Regions from separate parts of the Streptomyces sp. NPDC025273 genome, predicted to be linked through region 1. Evidence: riboswitches for the same ligand, from Rfam matches in the RefSeq annotation. Region 1 holds a riboswitch; the other holds the start of a gene.

The links. A riboswitch is a leader RNA that binds a small molecule or an ion and turns the genes downstream of it on or off. The one in region 1 is predicted to bind S-adenosylmethionine.
Region 2: it holds a riboswitch for S-adenosylmethionine, as region 1 does, so the genes downstream of both, AB0F38_RS03970 (aminotransferase class V-fold PLP-dependent enzyme) here and AB0F38_RS20950 (hypothetical protein) in region 1, are expected to answer to the same signal.

What each region holds. Positions count from the first base shown of each region.
Region 1 covers NZ_JBEZYP010000012.1:159,393-166,732, reverse strand. Annotated here, with positions in the region: gene AB0F38_RS20960 (cytochrome P450) at 1-82, shown strand, start outside; gene AB0F38_RS20955 (cytochrome P450) at 79-1,302, shown strand; SAM riboswitch class IV at 1,378-1,489, shown strand; gene AB0F38_RS20950 (hypothetical protein) at 1,541-1,951, shown strand; gene AB0F38_RS20945 (hypothetical protein) at 2,004-2,798, shown strand; gene AB0F38_RS20940 (ATP-grasp domain-containing protein) at 3,058-3,849, shown strand; gene AB0F38_RS20935 (pectinesterase family protein) at 3,972-5,057, shown strand; gene AB0F38_RS20930 (LacI family DNA-binding transcriptional regulator) at 5,245-6,252, shown strand; gene AB0F38_RS20925 (glycoside hydrolase N-terminal domain-containing protein) at 6,362-7,340, opposite strand, start outside.
Region 2 covers NZ_JBEZYP010000001.1:901,820-909,159, reverse strand. Annotated here, with positions in the region: gene AB0F38_RS03985 (hypothetical protein) at 1-175, opposite strand, end outside; gene AB0F38_RS03980 (rhomboid family intramembrane serine protease) at 346-1,086, shown strand; gene AB0F38_RS03975 (Lrp/AsnC ligand binding domain-containing protein) at 1,083-1,364, shown strand; gene AB0F38_RS03970 (aminotransferase class V-fold PLP-dependent enzyme) at 1,426-2,802, opposite strand; SAM riboswitch class IV at 2,978-3,095, opposite strand; gene trpD (anthranilate phosphoribosyltransferase) at 3,233-4,297, opposite strand; gene AB0F38_RS03960 (cytochrome bc complex cytochrome b subunit) at 4,421-6,046, opposite strand; gene AB0F38_RS03955 (Rieske 2Fe-2S domain-containing protein) at 6,043-7,095, opposite strand; gene AB0F38_RS03950 (c-type cytochrome) at 7,092-7,340, opposite strand, start outside.

The DNA.
Region 1 (7,340 bases):
GCGGCCCTCCGCCTTCCTGCGCGGGATGAACGCGCTCCCCGTCCGGTTCGCACCCGTACGTACGACAGGAGACCCGCTGTGAAGTGCCCGCACGCGACCGTGGTCGTCGACCCCCTGGTCCGGGATCTCGACGGTGAGACCGAACAGCTGAGCAACGGCGCCCCGCTCGCCCGCATCGAGCTCCTCGGGGTGCCCGCCTGGACCGTCACCCGGCACGCGGAGGCACGTCAACTCCTGGTCGACACCCGGCTGGTGAAGGACCTGGACGCCTGGGGGCTCTGGCAGAGCGGCGAGGTCACGCACGCCTGGCCGCTGATCGGCATGATCGACGCCGGGCGCTCCATGTTCACCGTGGACGGTGAGGAGCACCGCAGGCTGCGGACGAAGACCTCCCAGGCGCTCACCCCGCGCCGGCTGGAGGCGATCCGCCCGGCCATCGAGCAGTTCACCGAGGAACTGCTGGACGCACTCGCCGAGCAGGGCAAGGACGGCGTCGTCGACCTCAAGACGGTGTTCGCCCAGCCGCTGCCGATGCGGGTGGTCGGTCTGCTGATGGGCGTGGACGAGGCGCTGCACCCGATGCTGATGGAGCGGTACAAGGCGTTCTTCTCCATGCTCACCCCGCAGGAGGAGCGCATGGCGATCATCGCGGAGCTGGACGTCTTCTACGCGGAGCTCGTACGGGACAGGAAGGCGCGCCCCGCGGACGATCTCACCAGTGCGCTGATCCTCGCGGAGGAGGGCGGCGAACCGCTCACCGAGGAGGAGGTCGTAGGCAACCTCAAGGCCATGGTCGCGGCCGGGCACGAGACCACGATCGGGCTCGTCCTCAACGCCGTACGGGCGCTGCTCGCCCACCCCGGCCAGCTGAGGAAGGTGCTGGACGGGGAGATCCCGTGGGAGACGGTGATCGAGGAGACCCTGCGCTGGGACACCCCCAGCACCCATCTGCTGATGCGGTTCGCCACGGAGGACATCCAGGTCGGGGACCAGGTGATCGCCAAGGGGGAGGGGCTGGTCATCTCGTACCGGGCCATCGGACGCGACGCCGCGCAGCACGGGGCGGACGCCGACGTCTTCGACATCACCCGCCCCGCGCCGATCCGGCACATGACGTTCGGTCACGGCCCGCACATCTGCCCCGGTGCCGCCCTGTCCCGGGTGGAGGCGGGCATCGCGCTGCCCGCCCTGTTCGGCCGCTTCCCGGACCTGAAGCTCGCGATACCCGACGACGAGATCCGCAAGCTGCCGGTGATGACGCAGAACGACATGGAGGCGTTCCCCGTTCTCCTGCACGGGTGAGGCGTCATGTGCGGTGCGTCAGAGGGGTGTTGCGCACGCGCTGACGCATCCTGCGCTGCTGTTACGCTTCCGGTGGGTCATGAGTTCCAGTGGAAAGCCCCGGCTCGCTGGACGGCACCCCGCTTCCGCTGCGGGTGCTCCGGGTGACGACCCGCCCCGCGCGGCACCGTGCGGGGAACAGCGGACCACCGGGGACGGGCCCCCGGGGTCCATGACCCCGGAAGGCGGGCGACGGCCCATGCTCCCCCACCTCGTTCACCAGGACGGCTGCACGCGGTACGCCCCCGGCCACCACGTGCACTGGATCCACGCCAAGAAGTGCGTGCAGGAGCCCGGCCAGGCCGTCGAGCTGCTGCTGACCTCCAGCGACGTGCGTGACGACGGCTGGTTCGCCCTGCGCGCCGCCTTCGACCACGCGGGCGGTCTGCCCGAGGTCTGGACGCACGCCCCCGCCGGTCTGCGGGAGTTGCTCGCGGGCCACCGGGGCCGGGTCTACTGGCTGCCGCGCTGGCACGCGCTGCGGTTCGTGGGCCTCGACGGTGAGGCGACCGGCCTGGTGAACGTCGGCACCGAGGGCGGTGCACTGTGCGGGACGGCGGGACCCGGCCCACAGCGCACGAGCCGCGGACACTTCACCTACGGGCCGTAGCTGGAGGGACCGCGTGATCACGGCCCGAACACGCTCGAGGAAACGGAACCTGATGGCACATCACATGCGACGGCGATGGCTTCCGGCCGCCGCTCTCCTGCCGGTCCTCGGTCTGGCCCCGGCCTGCTCCGACGCCCAGAGGCCGGCCGGGGCAGGCAGCGACGCCGGGCGGGTCCCGGCGGCGTCGGAGGCGAAGGACCGCTCCACGCCGCTCACCGCCGACACGCTCAAGGCCGCGCTGCTCACCGAAGGCGAGGCCGCAGCCGCAGGCTTCACCCTCACCGGTGGCGATGCGCGCACCGGCGCCGCCACGGGCGACGTCGGCGAGGAGACGGCCGAGCCGGACGGCTGTGTGGCTCTGCGGAAGGTGCGCAGCCAAAACGTGCCCGGCCGCGGGGAATCAGCTGCCGCATGGTCGACGATGTACGTGGGCGACAGTGCCATGGCCCCCCGGGACACCGTTCTCACCAGCTACCCGCCGCAGACGGCCCGCTCCCGTCTCGCCGCACTGCGCCGCGCCGTGGACACATGCGACAGCTTCTCGGTACGGAATGCCCATGGTGCCGCCTCCCTCACGACCGAGACGCTTCCGGTACCGGATCTCGGCGAGGAGGCCGTGCGGTACCGCGTGCTGGGCCGTACGGAAACGACGTCCGGACACAAGGGGTACAACTACTCCCTGGTGACCGTCGTACGTGTGGGTGGGGTCATCGCGACCGTGGAGACCTCCGAGGTCCTCGGGCCGCTCCCTCCCGCCCAACTGGCGAAGTTCGCGCCGGAGCCGGGGCCGGACGAACCGATGATCGCGGCTCTCGTCGGGAAGGTGGCCAAGTCCGCCGGCGTGTGATCGGCGCTGCCGGTGCCCGTCCCCGTCGGCGGTGTTTCGGGCCGGTGGCCGTCCTCTGCGGAAACTGACCACCCGTCGTGTGGGGCAACATCGCCGTACCACGGTGTGCTGTCGTGGCGCGAGGCGAGTTGACGGAGCCGACGCGGGAGCGGACCGCTCCGGGTGTTGCCGCGTGTCGGCGGCCGTGGGCGGCGGTGGCGGGACCGCGGGCCCGGCAGCCTGACCCCCGGAAGGTCCCGGGCGCCTAAGCTGCTGTCGCATGGTCCCTCTCCTGGCGCTCGCCCCGCACCGTTCCGCCACGGCCGGCCTCCTGGCCGGGGCGGCCCGCGACCGCGGCATGGAGGTCGTGATCCTGCCCCGCGCCGGGGTGCCGGACCGGCTGCGGGGGAGGAGCGGCGCGCACTACTACGGCGGCCCGCACTTCGCCTCGGGCGTGGCAGGCCCCTTGGGAGTGACACTGCTGGAGCCGGACGAGGGCTGGCTGGACGCACTGCCGTACCCGTTCACCGGGCGCGGGATCACGCGCGTCCGACTGTCGGCGGCCCGCCGGGAGAAGGGCCCCGTCTTCGTGAAGCCGCCCACCGACAAGAGCTTTCCGGCCGCGGTGTACGAGGACGGCAGTGCGCTCCAGGTGCCTTCGCACGGGAGCGACCCACTGGTGCAGGTCAGTGAAGTGGTCACCTGGGCAGCGGAGTTCAGGCTGTTCCTGCTCGACGGAGAGATACGCGCCGGCTCCCGGTACGCCACCTTCGGCCGGCTGGACGCCGCGCCGCTGAAGGGGCACCCGGACGAGGCCGGAATCCGGGACTTCGCGCGACGGCTGGCCGAGGCGTGCGGGGCCACCCTGCCCAGCGCGGTGGTGGTCGACGTCGGGCGGATGTGGGGGACGGGCGGCCGGGACACCGAGCGGTGGGCGGTGGTCGAGGCCAACATGGCCTGGTTCAGCAACGTGTACGCGGCCGATCCGGCGGGGGCGCTCGACGTGGTGCTGCGGGCCGCGGGGCCCCGTGGACAGGTCCGGGCGCGGGACGCGCGGTTCCACAGATCATGAGACGGTGCGCCTGGCCCGCATTCCCGTACCGCCACGAGTCCCGGGCGCGTGGCAACCTTTCGCGCCGCCGCGGCGACTACTGCCAGGAACCCCCACCTCTTCCCGACGGAACGGACCAGGTCATGGCAGCGAATCGACGACGTACCGCGGCCCACCCCGGACAGCGCCGCGCGCTGACGGCGGGAGCGGCGGCGCTCCTGGCCGTCGTGTCGGTGCAGGCATACGGGTCGGCGTCCGGCGCCGCGGCGGCGAGCACGCTCACCGTCGCCAAGGACGGCAGCGGGCAGTACACCACCGTGCAGGCCGCGGTGAACGCGATCCCGGTCGGCAACACCGCACGCGTCATCGTGTCCATCAAGCCCGGCACCTACCGCGAGACCGTGAAGATCCCCGCCACCAAACAGAACGTCACCCTCCAGGGCAGCGGATCGAGCCGTAAGGACACCGTCATCGTCTACGACAACGCCTCCGGCACCCGGAAACCCGACGGGTCGGGCACCTACGGCACGAGCGGCAGTGCCACCGTCGCGGCCGAGGCGAACGGCTTCCAGGCCCGTAACCTGACGATCTCCAACGACTTCGACGAGGCCGCCCACCAGGACATGAGCGCACGCCAGGCCGTCGCCCTGCGCACCGCCGCGGACAAGGTGTTCCTCGACTCCGTCATCGTCACCGGCGACCAGGACACCCTGCTCCTCGACACCGCCTCCAAGGCGACGCTCGGCCGTGTCTACATGACCAACTCCTATGTCATCGGCAACGTCGACTTCATCTTCGGCCGGGCCAGCGCGGTGATCGACTCCTGCGTGATCACGCTGAAGAAGCGGTGGGACGGCAGCTCCGCGGGCTACATCGCCGCACCCAGCACCGCCGCGGACCGCAAGGGCTTCCTGATCAACAACTCGACCGTCAACGGCGACGTCTCCGCGGCGAGCTTCTACCTCGGGCGGCCGTGGCACGCGGGCGGTGACGCCTCGCTCGACCCGATGGCCACCTTCCGCGACACCACGCTCAGTGCCGCGGTCAAATCCGCCCCGTGGACCGACATGAGCGGTTTCTCCTGGAAGGACGACCGCTTCGCCGAGTACAGGAACGCCGGGCCCGGAGCGGGTTCCGCGAGCAGCGACCGGCCGCACCTCTCGGATTCCCAGGCCACGGCTCAGGAGACCGCGGACTGGCTCGCCGGCTGGACACCGTCGGCGTCCTGAGACACGGTGTGGAGGAGCGGATCCCAGGCGATCGAAGCGCTTCGACTCCACTGCTGGACAGTCCCCGCGAGCGAGTCTAGGCTCGGCGGTGTCTGTGCATGTCAGAGTGTAAGGAGAGGAGTAGGGAGTGCTGTCGAAGCGCTTCACCGACTCTCCTTCACCGTCCTCATCTGCAAGGGAGAGCTGAATGGTCACGCTTGCCGAGGTCGCCCAGCACGCCGGAGTCTCCGCGAGCACGGTGAGCTATGTCCTCAGCGGGAAGCGGTCGATCTCCGCCTCCACCCGGGAACGGGTGGAGCTCAGCATCCAGCAGCTCGGCTACCACCCCAACGCGGGGGCCCGCGCCCTCGCCAGCAGCCGGACCAACATCATCGCGCTCATGGTGCCGCTGCGCACCGACATGTACGTGCCGGTGATGATGGAGATCGCCATCGCGGTCGCCACCACCGCCCGCACGCACGGCTACGACGTCCTGCTCCTCACCGGTGAGGAAGGCCCCGCGGCGGTCCGGCGGATCGCCGGGAGCTCGCTCGCGGACGCGATGATCCTGATGGACGTCGAGCTGCACGACGAGCGGCTCCCCCTGCTCCGGGAGTCCGGCCGGACCGCCGTCCTCATCGGACTGCCGGCCGACACCGCCGGACTGACCTGTGTGGACCTCGACTTCGAGGCCACCGGCGCGCTCTGCGTGGAGCACCTCGCGGGCCTCGGACACCGCGAGATCGCCGTGATCGGCGAAGCCGCCGCCGTCTACGAGCGCCACACCGGCTTCGCCGAACGGACCGTGGACGGCATACGGGCCAAGGCGCAGGAGACGGGCGTACGGGTCCTGCACCGGCCCTGCGAGGGAGGGTACGCGGCGATGGCCTCCACCCTGGCCAGGGTCTACGACGAACGGCCCGGCACGACCGGTTTCATCGTGCAGAACGAGGCCGCCGTCGAGCCGCTGCTCAACCTGCTCCAGCAACAGGGGCGTGCCGTGCCGGAGGACGTCTCCGTCGTCGCGATCTGCCCCGAACAGGTGGCCACGCAGGCCTCGGTGCGGCTCACCTCCGTCGCCATCCCGGCGCAGGAGATGGGGCGCGGGGCGGTGGAGCAGGTGGTGGCCAAGCTCGCGGGCCGCGGCACGGACGAGGTCGAGCTGCTGGCACCGGAGCTGACCGTACGGGCGAGCACGGGACCGGCTCCGGCCTGAACCCCGAGCCGCACCCTCGGACCCGGACGAGCCGGTCCCCCCGCGGGGGACCGGCTCCGCCCGTGCGTGGATGCCTGGGGATGGGTGGGGGTTTCGGTGGGGGAAACACCTACCTCGGCCCCAGGGTGAGGACGCGGTCCACGCCGGCCACCAGGTCCAGCGGGACCCGGGGGTCGGCGGCGCAGGTCTCGGTGAGGGCGAGCCCGTCGCCCGTACGCACGTCGACGCGGGCGGCGCGGGTGGGGTGCAGGACCGCGGTGGCGCCCTCGGCCGACCAGCTCAGATCCAGCCGGGCGCCGAACCGGGTCCGCACACCCCGTAGTTCACCCGCCGGGTACTCCGCCGGGACGGCCGGGAGCAGGACCAGGCGGCCGGGTGCCGACTGGACGAGCGACTCGATCACGGCGGACGGGAGCGTATGGGCCGCGTCCGCGTTGTACACGTCGCGGGACGGGTAGTGCGCGCTCATCAGCGAGTCGTGGAAGAAGTCACCGCCCAGCACCGCGTCCAGTGCCGCCGACACCCGCGACGGGTCCCGCAGCCGGGCCGCGATCAGCGCATGGTGCAGATGTCCGTGCGCGGAGTCGTTCTCCGACCCGCGCAGCTCCAGCGCCCGGTGCGCGGCGGCCGCCAGTTCCGGGGTGTCGTACGGATTGATCTCGTCCAGCGGCCACACCGGGTAGAGGTGGCTGAGGTGGCGGTGGTCGTACGTCTCCTCCAGGCCCGGCCACGCCCACTCCGCGAGCGCCCCGTCCTCGTTCACCAGGTACTCCGGGAGGCGGGCGGCGAGCGCCCGCCAGAGTCCGGCGGACGGATGGTCCGGGGCGACGTCGGCGGCCGTGGTCAGGGCGTGCCGGGCCGCCGCGATGTCCATCGTCGCGTTGACCGTGCCCCAGCTCGCGTTCGCCGGCCGGTTCTCGGGGGAGTACGAGGGGACGACCGCGACGTTTCCGTCCGGGTCCTCGCGGCTGAGGAAGTCCTCGTAGAACAGCGCCGCCTCGACGAGCGCGCCGGTCAGTCGCGGATCCGCGGTGCCCGTGCTCACCTCGGCGTGTTCGAGGAGCGGCTGCAGCAGCCAGTCCGCACCG
Region 2 (7,340 bases), on a different contig from region 1:
CCGACTCGATGGTCTCACTGACCACCTCGCGCTCCTCGACACTCGGCTTCCCGGCCAGGTCGAGATGTACGTACTCCACGACCTTGGAGGAGCGCGTCACATCGAACCGGGTGAGGTTGCCGCAGAGCGTGCAGCGCCAGCGGGTCCCGTCCGTCGGCAGGGGAACCGTCGTCATCGTTGCGTCCTCTTTCGTCGTTCGTCGAGTCCCGTGGGTGCCCAGGTCTTCGATCTCGCGGTGCGCCGTCGAACTGCGGATGTCCTCAGGTAACCCTACGGCCTGGCGCATACCCATCGACACGGCGAGGCGGTCCGTCCCTCTGCCTCCCGGTACGTCATGCTCTGTGCGTGATCGATTGGCGGGAGGCCGGCCGGCGGATCCGGGCCAGGGAACCGGGGGCGGTGACCGCGCCGGTCACCTACGGGCTCATCGCGCTGTGCTGCGCCGTCTTCCTGCTCAGCCCGCTCTCCGGCCTCGCCCCGGTCCGCGGCTCCGCCGACGCCCTGCTCGCGGCGCAGGCCGGCTACTTCGAGCGGTGGGGCGTGATCCCCAGCGAACTCCTGGACGGCTCCGCCCACGCGGCCCTCACCCCGCTCACGGCGCTCTTCGTGCACGGCAGCTGGCTGCACCTGCTGGGCAACATGCTCTTCCTGTACGTGTTCGGCTCGATGGCCGAGGAGCGCATGGGCCGCGCCGAGTTCGCCTTCTTCTACGTCTGCTGCGGCTACTTCGCCCTGGTGGTCTACGCGGTCGTGCACCCCGATTCCGACCAGACCCTGGTCGGCGCGTCGGGGGCGATCTCGGCGGTGCTCGGCGCGTTCCTCCACCTCTTCCCCCGGTCCCGGGTCACCAGCCTCTTCCCGTTCCTCTTCTTCCTGCCGCTGCGCTTCCCCGCATGGATCGTGCTCGTGTTCTGGTTCGTCCTGCAGTGGCTGGCGGCGCGGAGCGCGGGCAGCGGTCCGGGCGTGGCGTATCTCGCCCATGTGGCGGGCTTCGCCGCGGGGTTCCTCTACTCCTGGGGGCGCTTCCGGGGTGGGGTTAGGGTGAAGGCTCCAGCCAGGGCCACCGAGGGAGAAAGCAAGCCGTGATCACCGCGATCGTGCTCATCAAAACCAGCGTGGACCGGATTCCCGAGATCGCCGAGGCCATTGCCGCGCTGGACAGCGTCAGCGAAGTCTTCTCGGTCACCGGCACGTACGACCTGATCGCCATGGTCCGGGTGGCCAGGCACGACGATCTGGCCGACGTCATCCCCGGCCGCATCAGCAAGATCCCGGGCGTCGAGGGCACCGACACCCACGTCGCCTTCCGTACGTACTCGCAGCACGACCTCGAGGCGGCCTTCGCCATCGGTCTCGACGCCTAGCAATGCTTCGGGCCGGGGACGCGGCACCCCTCGTCCCCGGCCGAAGCCGTACGCGGTCCCGTCAGACCTGTGCCGCGCCCCGGTCCGGGACGCAGCGTCCGTCCTCCGTGCGGTAGGTCCACCGCGCGCCCGCGCCCACCAGCTCCCGGACCGCGCCCAGGAACCGCTCGATGTGCTCGTCCGGCGTACCGGCTCCGAAGCTCACCCGGATGGCGTTGAGCGACCCCTCCCCCGGCTCGGCCTCGGGCGCACCGCACTCGCCCGGGTCCTGCGGCTCGCTGCCCAGCAGCGTCCGGACGAGCGGGTGGGCGCAGAACAGTCCGTCGCGCACCCCGATGCCGTACTCCGCGGAGAGTGCCGCGGCGAAGTGCGAGCTGCTCCAGCCCTCGACGACGAACGAGATGACGCCGACCCGCGGGGCGTCGTCGCCGAACAGCGAGAGCACCTTGACCTCGGGAACCTCCGCCAGTCCCTCGCGGACCCGGGAGACGAGCCGCTGCTCGCGGGCGACCAGCCGGTCGAACCCGGCCTCGGTCAGGGCCCTGCAGGCGGCGGCGATGGAGTGGACGCCGATGACGTTGGGCGATCCCGCCTCGTGCCGGGCCGCCGTGGTGTGCCACTCCACGTCCACGCCGCCGTCGGTGCGCCGGGCGACCTTGCGCGAGGCGCCGCCGCCGGCGAGGTACGGCTCCGCGTCCCGCAGCCAGTCGGCGCGGCCCGCGAGGACGCCCGAGCCGAACGGCGCGTACAGCTTGTGCCCGGAGAAGGCGACCCAGTCGACGTCCAGCTCCGCGATGTCCACCGGGTGGTGGGGCGCCAGCTGCGCCGCGTCCAGCACGATCCGCGCACCGTGGGCATGGGCGGCGGCGGCCAGTTTCCCGACCGGCCACAGCTCACCGGTGACGTTGGACGCGCCGGTCACGCAGACGAGCGCCGGCCCGTGGGGCTCCCGCCCGGCCAGCGCCCGCTCCAGCGTCGCGACGGCCTCGGCCGGGGTACGCGGGGCGTCGAGGTACGTCACCCGGGCATCGCGCCAGGGCAGCAGCGAGGCGTGGTGCTCGGTCTCGAAGACGAAGACCTGGCAGTCGGCGGGCAGTGTGGCGGCGAGCAGGTTGAGGGAGTCCGTCGTCGAACGGGTGAAGACCACCTGGTCCTCGGGGCGGCAGCCGAGGAAGTCCGCGACCGTCGTGCGGCTGCTCTCGAAGAGGTCGGTGGAGAGCTGCGAGAGGTACCCGGCGCCGCGGTGCACGCTGCCGTAGTACGGGGCGTAGGCGGCCACGTCGTCCCACACCCGCCGCAGAGCCGGGGAACTCGCCGCGTAGTCGAGGGCGGCATAGGTGACGTCACCACCCGTCACCAGCGGAACAGTGACATCGGCACCCAGGACCGGCAACGGCGCACAAAAGGACTGGTCGAGGGCAGCGGTGGAGACGGACATGGCGAACTCCCGTAACAGGCAGGCGAAATCCTCGCGCCGGCGATACGCGGCAGCACGGGGAAGAAGGAAAAGACACAGGTGCGGAGAAGGGCGTGGAGCCCTAGCGCATTCGCTTGCTCACAAGAGGCTCCCTAGGGACCAGGACCCCGGGGGTTGGCATACACAGATGCCGAGGGGCCCGCGCTTGCCGCAGACCTCACTGCCTGCGGCCCGGTCTTCACCCGGGGCACCCCGCCACGGACGGAGGGTTGCCGGACAGCGGGCCGGGGCCGTAGTCGCTGTCACTCATGACCTGCGCAGCATCTTGCCATACCCGTCCGTACGCGCAAGGGCGCGGTCCGCGATCCGGACCGCGCCCTGCTGCACCTCGTACACCCCGGGCCGCTCCGGACCCGTCGGCCGGATCGGAACACGGCCCGGACGAAGGGACCTACGCGTTGCTCGCGGCCACCCAGCGCTCCAGCGCGCGCTTGGCCGCACCCGAATCGATCGACTCGGCGGCCCGCGCGATCCCGGCGGCGATCTGCTCGTTCAGCGTGCCCTCGCCCGGGTCGAGGGCGACCAGCGCGGCGGCCGAGTTGAGCAGGACCGCGTCGCGTACCGGACCGGTCTCCCCGTCCAGCAGCCGGCGGGCCACATCCGCGTTGTACGAGGCGTCGGCGCCGCGCAGCGCCTCGACCGGCACCAGCTCCAGGCCGACGTCACGCGGGTCGAACCGCTCCTCCCGCACGGTGCCGTCCCGGACGATCCAGACCCGGGAGGCCGCCGTGGTGGTCAGCTCGTCGAGACCGTCGTCGCCCCGGAAGACGAGCGCCGAATTGCCGCGGTCGGCGAGCACGCCCGCGACGATGGGCGCCATCCTCAGGTCGGCGACCCCGACGGCCTGGGACCGTACCCGGGCCGGGTTGGTGAGCGGGCCCAGGATGTTGAAGGTGGTCTGTGTGCCGAGCTCCTTGCGTGCCCTGGCCGCGTACCGCAGGGCGGGGTGGAACTTCACGGCGAAGCAGAAGGTGATGCCCGCCTCCTCCGCGACCTCGACCACGCGCTGCGGCGTGAGTTCGAGACTGACGCCGAGCTTCTCCAGGACGTCGGAGGCACCGCTCGCCGAGGAGGAGGCGCGGTTGCCGTGCTTGACGACCTTGGCGCCGGTCCCCGCGATCACGATCGCCGACATGGTGGAGATGTTGACCGTCTTGGCCAGGTCCCCGCCGGTGCCCACGATGTCGACCGTGCGGCCGGGCACGTGGATGGTCCGGGCGTGCGCGTACATGGCGTTCACGAGGCCGGTGACCTCGTCGACGGTCTCTCCCTTGGCCCGCAGCGCGACCGCGAATCCGGCGATCTGCACATCGGTGGCCTCGCCGCTCATGATGCGGTCCATGGCCCACGCGGTGTCCTCGGCGGTCAGGCTCTCGCCGCGCAGGAGCGGGGTCAGCACGCCGGGCCAGGAACGGGCCGCCACGCTGTCGCCGCCGTCCGGGGTCACCACGTTCATGGTCCGCTCCTGGGGTCCACTGCCGGTAAGGGGTCGCTGCACACCCTATCCAGCCCCGGGGACGGCGAAGAGCCCCGTCCATCGAATGGACGGGGCTCCTGCTGTGGCGTTCAGCTGAGGTGATCAGTGGTGGCCGTGGCCGCTGGTGATCTCCTTGTACTCCTCGGCGGTGGGCTTGGCGATCTGGTTGTTCTCGCCGTAGTAGCTCCTGCTGAGCCTGGCCCGCAGCCTCTGCAGCGCCGACGGCTTGCGCTCGACACCGTTCTTGTCGACCGTGGGGCCGATCTCGAACGGCTTGTACTGCTCGTGCGCCGTGAGCGTGTGCAGCTGCGCCGGGCTGAGCGGCTCGTGGATCTCCACGAACTCACCGTGCGGCAGGCGCTTGATGGTGCCGGACTCGCGCCCGTGCAGCACCTTCTCCTTGTCGCGGCGCTGGAGGCCGAGGCAGATCCGCCGGGTGACGATGAACGCCAGGACCGGGCCGACGAAGAAGGCGATCCGGACGAACCAGCTGATCGCGTTGAGCGACAGGTGGAAGTGCGTCGCCCAGATGTCGTTGCCGCCGCCGATCAGCATGACGAAGTAGACCGTCACCCAGGCGACACCGAGGCCGGTACGGGTCGGAGCGTTGCGCGGACGGTCCAGGATGTGGTGCTCGCGCTTGTCCCCGGTGATCCACGACTCGATGAACGGATAGAGCGCCAGCGCCGCGAGGACGACACCGAAGAGAACCAGCGGGATGAGCACGCCCAGGGCCAGCGTGTAGCCCCAGAGGTTGATCTCCCAGCCCGGCATCACACGGACGAAGCCTTCCGCGAAGCCCATGTACCAGTCCGGCTGGGCGCCCGTGGACACCTGGTCGGGCCGGTAGGGGCCGAGCGCCCAGATCGGGTTGATCGTGGCGATCGCGGAGAGGATCGCGATGAATCCGAAGACCAGGAAGAAGAACCCTCCGGCCTTCGCCATGTAGACCGGCAGCAGCGGCATGCCGACGACGTTCTTGTTCGTCCGGCCCGGACCCGCGAACTGCGTGTGCTTGTGGAAGAACACCAGGATGAGGTGGGCGACCACGAGACCGAGCATGATGCCCGGCAGCAGCAGGATGTGGATCGAGTAGAACCTCGAGATGATCTCGGTCCCAGGGAACTCCCCGCCGAACAGGAACATCGAGATGTACGTACCGACGAGCGGCATGGCCAGGATCGCGCCCTGCGTGAAGCGCACACCCGTACCGGAGAGCAGGTCGTCCGGGAGCGAGTAGCCGGTGAACCCGGTGAACATGCCGAGCACGAACAGCAGGAAGCCGAACAGCCAGTTGATCTCACGCGGCTTGCGGTACGCCCCGGTGAAGAACACCCGGAACATGTGCACGAACATGCCGGAGAGGAAGATGATCGCGGCCCAGTGGTGGATCTGGCGGACCAGCAGACCACCACGGACGTCGAAGCTGATGTCCAGCGTCGACGCGTACGCCGCGGACATGCGGATGCCCTGCATCGGCTCGTACGAGCCGTGGTAGACGACCTCGTTCATGCTCGGGTTGAAGAACAGCGTCAGATACACACCCGTGAGGATGATGATGATGAAGCTGTAGAGGCAGATCTCGCCGAGCATGAAGGACCAGTGGTCCGGGAAGATCTTGCGCATGTTGGCCTTGGCGAGGCCGTAGATGCCCAGCCGGCCGTCCGCCCAGTCGGCCACCCGCTCACCGGCGGGCGCCTTGCGCTGTGTTTCCGTCGCAGTACTCATCCGCGCTCCCAGAAGGCAGGACCGACGGGCTCTTCGAAGTCACCGAGCGCCTCGAGGTTGCCCTCGCTGTTCACACCGATCCGCAGCTGCGGGAGGGCGTGACCGGCCGGACCGAAGATGACGCGGGCGCCGTCGGAGAGGTCGAAGGTGGACTGGTGGCACGGGCAGAGCACGTGATGCGTCTGCTGCTCGTACAGGCTGATCGGGCAGCCGACGTGGGTACAGATCTTGGAGAAGGCCACGATTCCCTCGTGGGCCCACTCGCGCTCACGCTTGTCCTTGATGTTGTCCGGCTCGATGCGGATGATCATCAGGGCGGCCTTGGCGATCTGCGTCTGGAAGTCGTGCGCGTCCTCCTCCAGGCCCTCGGGCATGGCGAAGGTCAGCGAACCGACGACGATGTCCTCGGGACGCAGCGGCTCCATGGTGTTCATGTTGACGAGCTGCTTGCCCTTGGCCCACAGGGTCTTGCGGAGTTTCTTCTCCGGCAGCGGACCGAGGTCGCGCAGCAGCACCACACCGGAGAGCGGCACCAGGGCCAGCGCGCCGAACATGGTGTTGCGGATCAGCTTCCGCCGCCCGATCGCGGACTCCTTGGCACCGGCCGCGAAGTCGGCCATGACCTTGGCCTTGACCTCGGGCTCCGCCTCGATGGGGTGCCGGTCGTCGGCGACCTCCACGTCGGACATCAGGGTGCGCGCCCAGTGGACGGCGCCCGCGCCGATGAGGAAGAGCGCCAGACCCAGGGTCATCCCCAGGGAGAAGTTGAGCGCGCTCACGTGGCCGAGCGGCCAGATGAAGACGATCTGGTCGACCGGGAAGATGACGTAGGAGGCGATGAAGCCGATCGTCGACAGCATGGACAGCGTGAACATGAACGCGACGGCTCGCTCGGAGCGCCTCGCGGCCCGTTCGTCGATGTCCTGGATGCGCGGCTTGTGGGCCGGCAGCCCCGGGTCGGCGAACGGGTCGTCCGCAACCTCCACCGCGCCGTGCGCGGTGCCCTGCTCTACCGGCAGGTTCTTTTCTGGAATCTGTTGGCTACTCATGACTTCTTGGCCTTAGCGGTGTGGGCCGCGACCCATACGGCGATGGCGATCAGACCGCCCAGGCCGAAGATCCAGCCGAAGAGACCTTCACTGACAGGGCCGAGGCCACCGAGCGCGAGTCCGCCGGGGGTCGGGGACTCATCACCGTTGACGGTCTTGATGTACGCGATGATGTCTTTCTTCTCCTGCTCCGGCATGGTGCTGTCCGGGAAGGAGGGCATGCTCTGCGGGCCGGTCTGCATGGC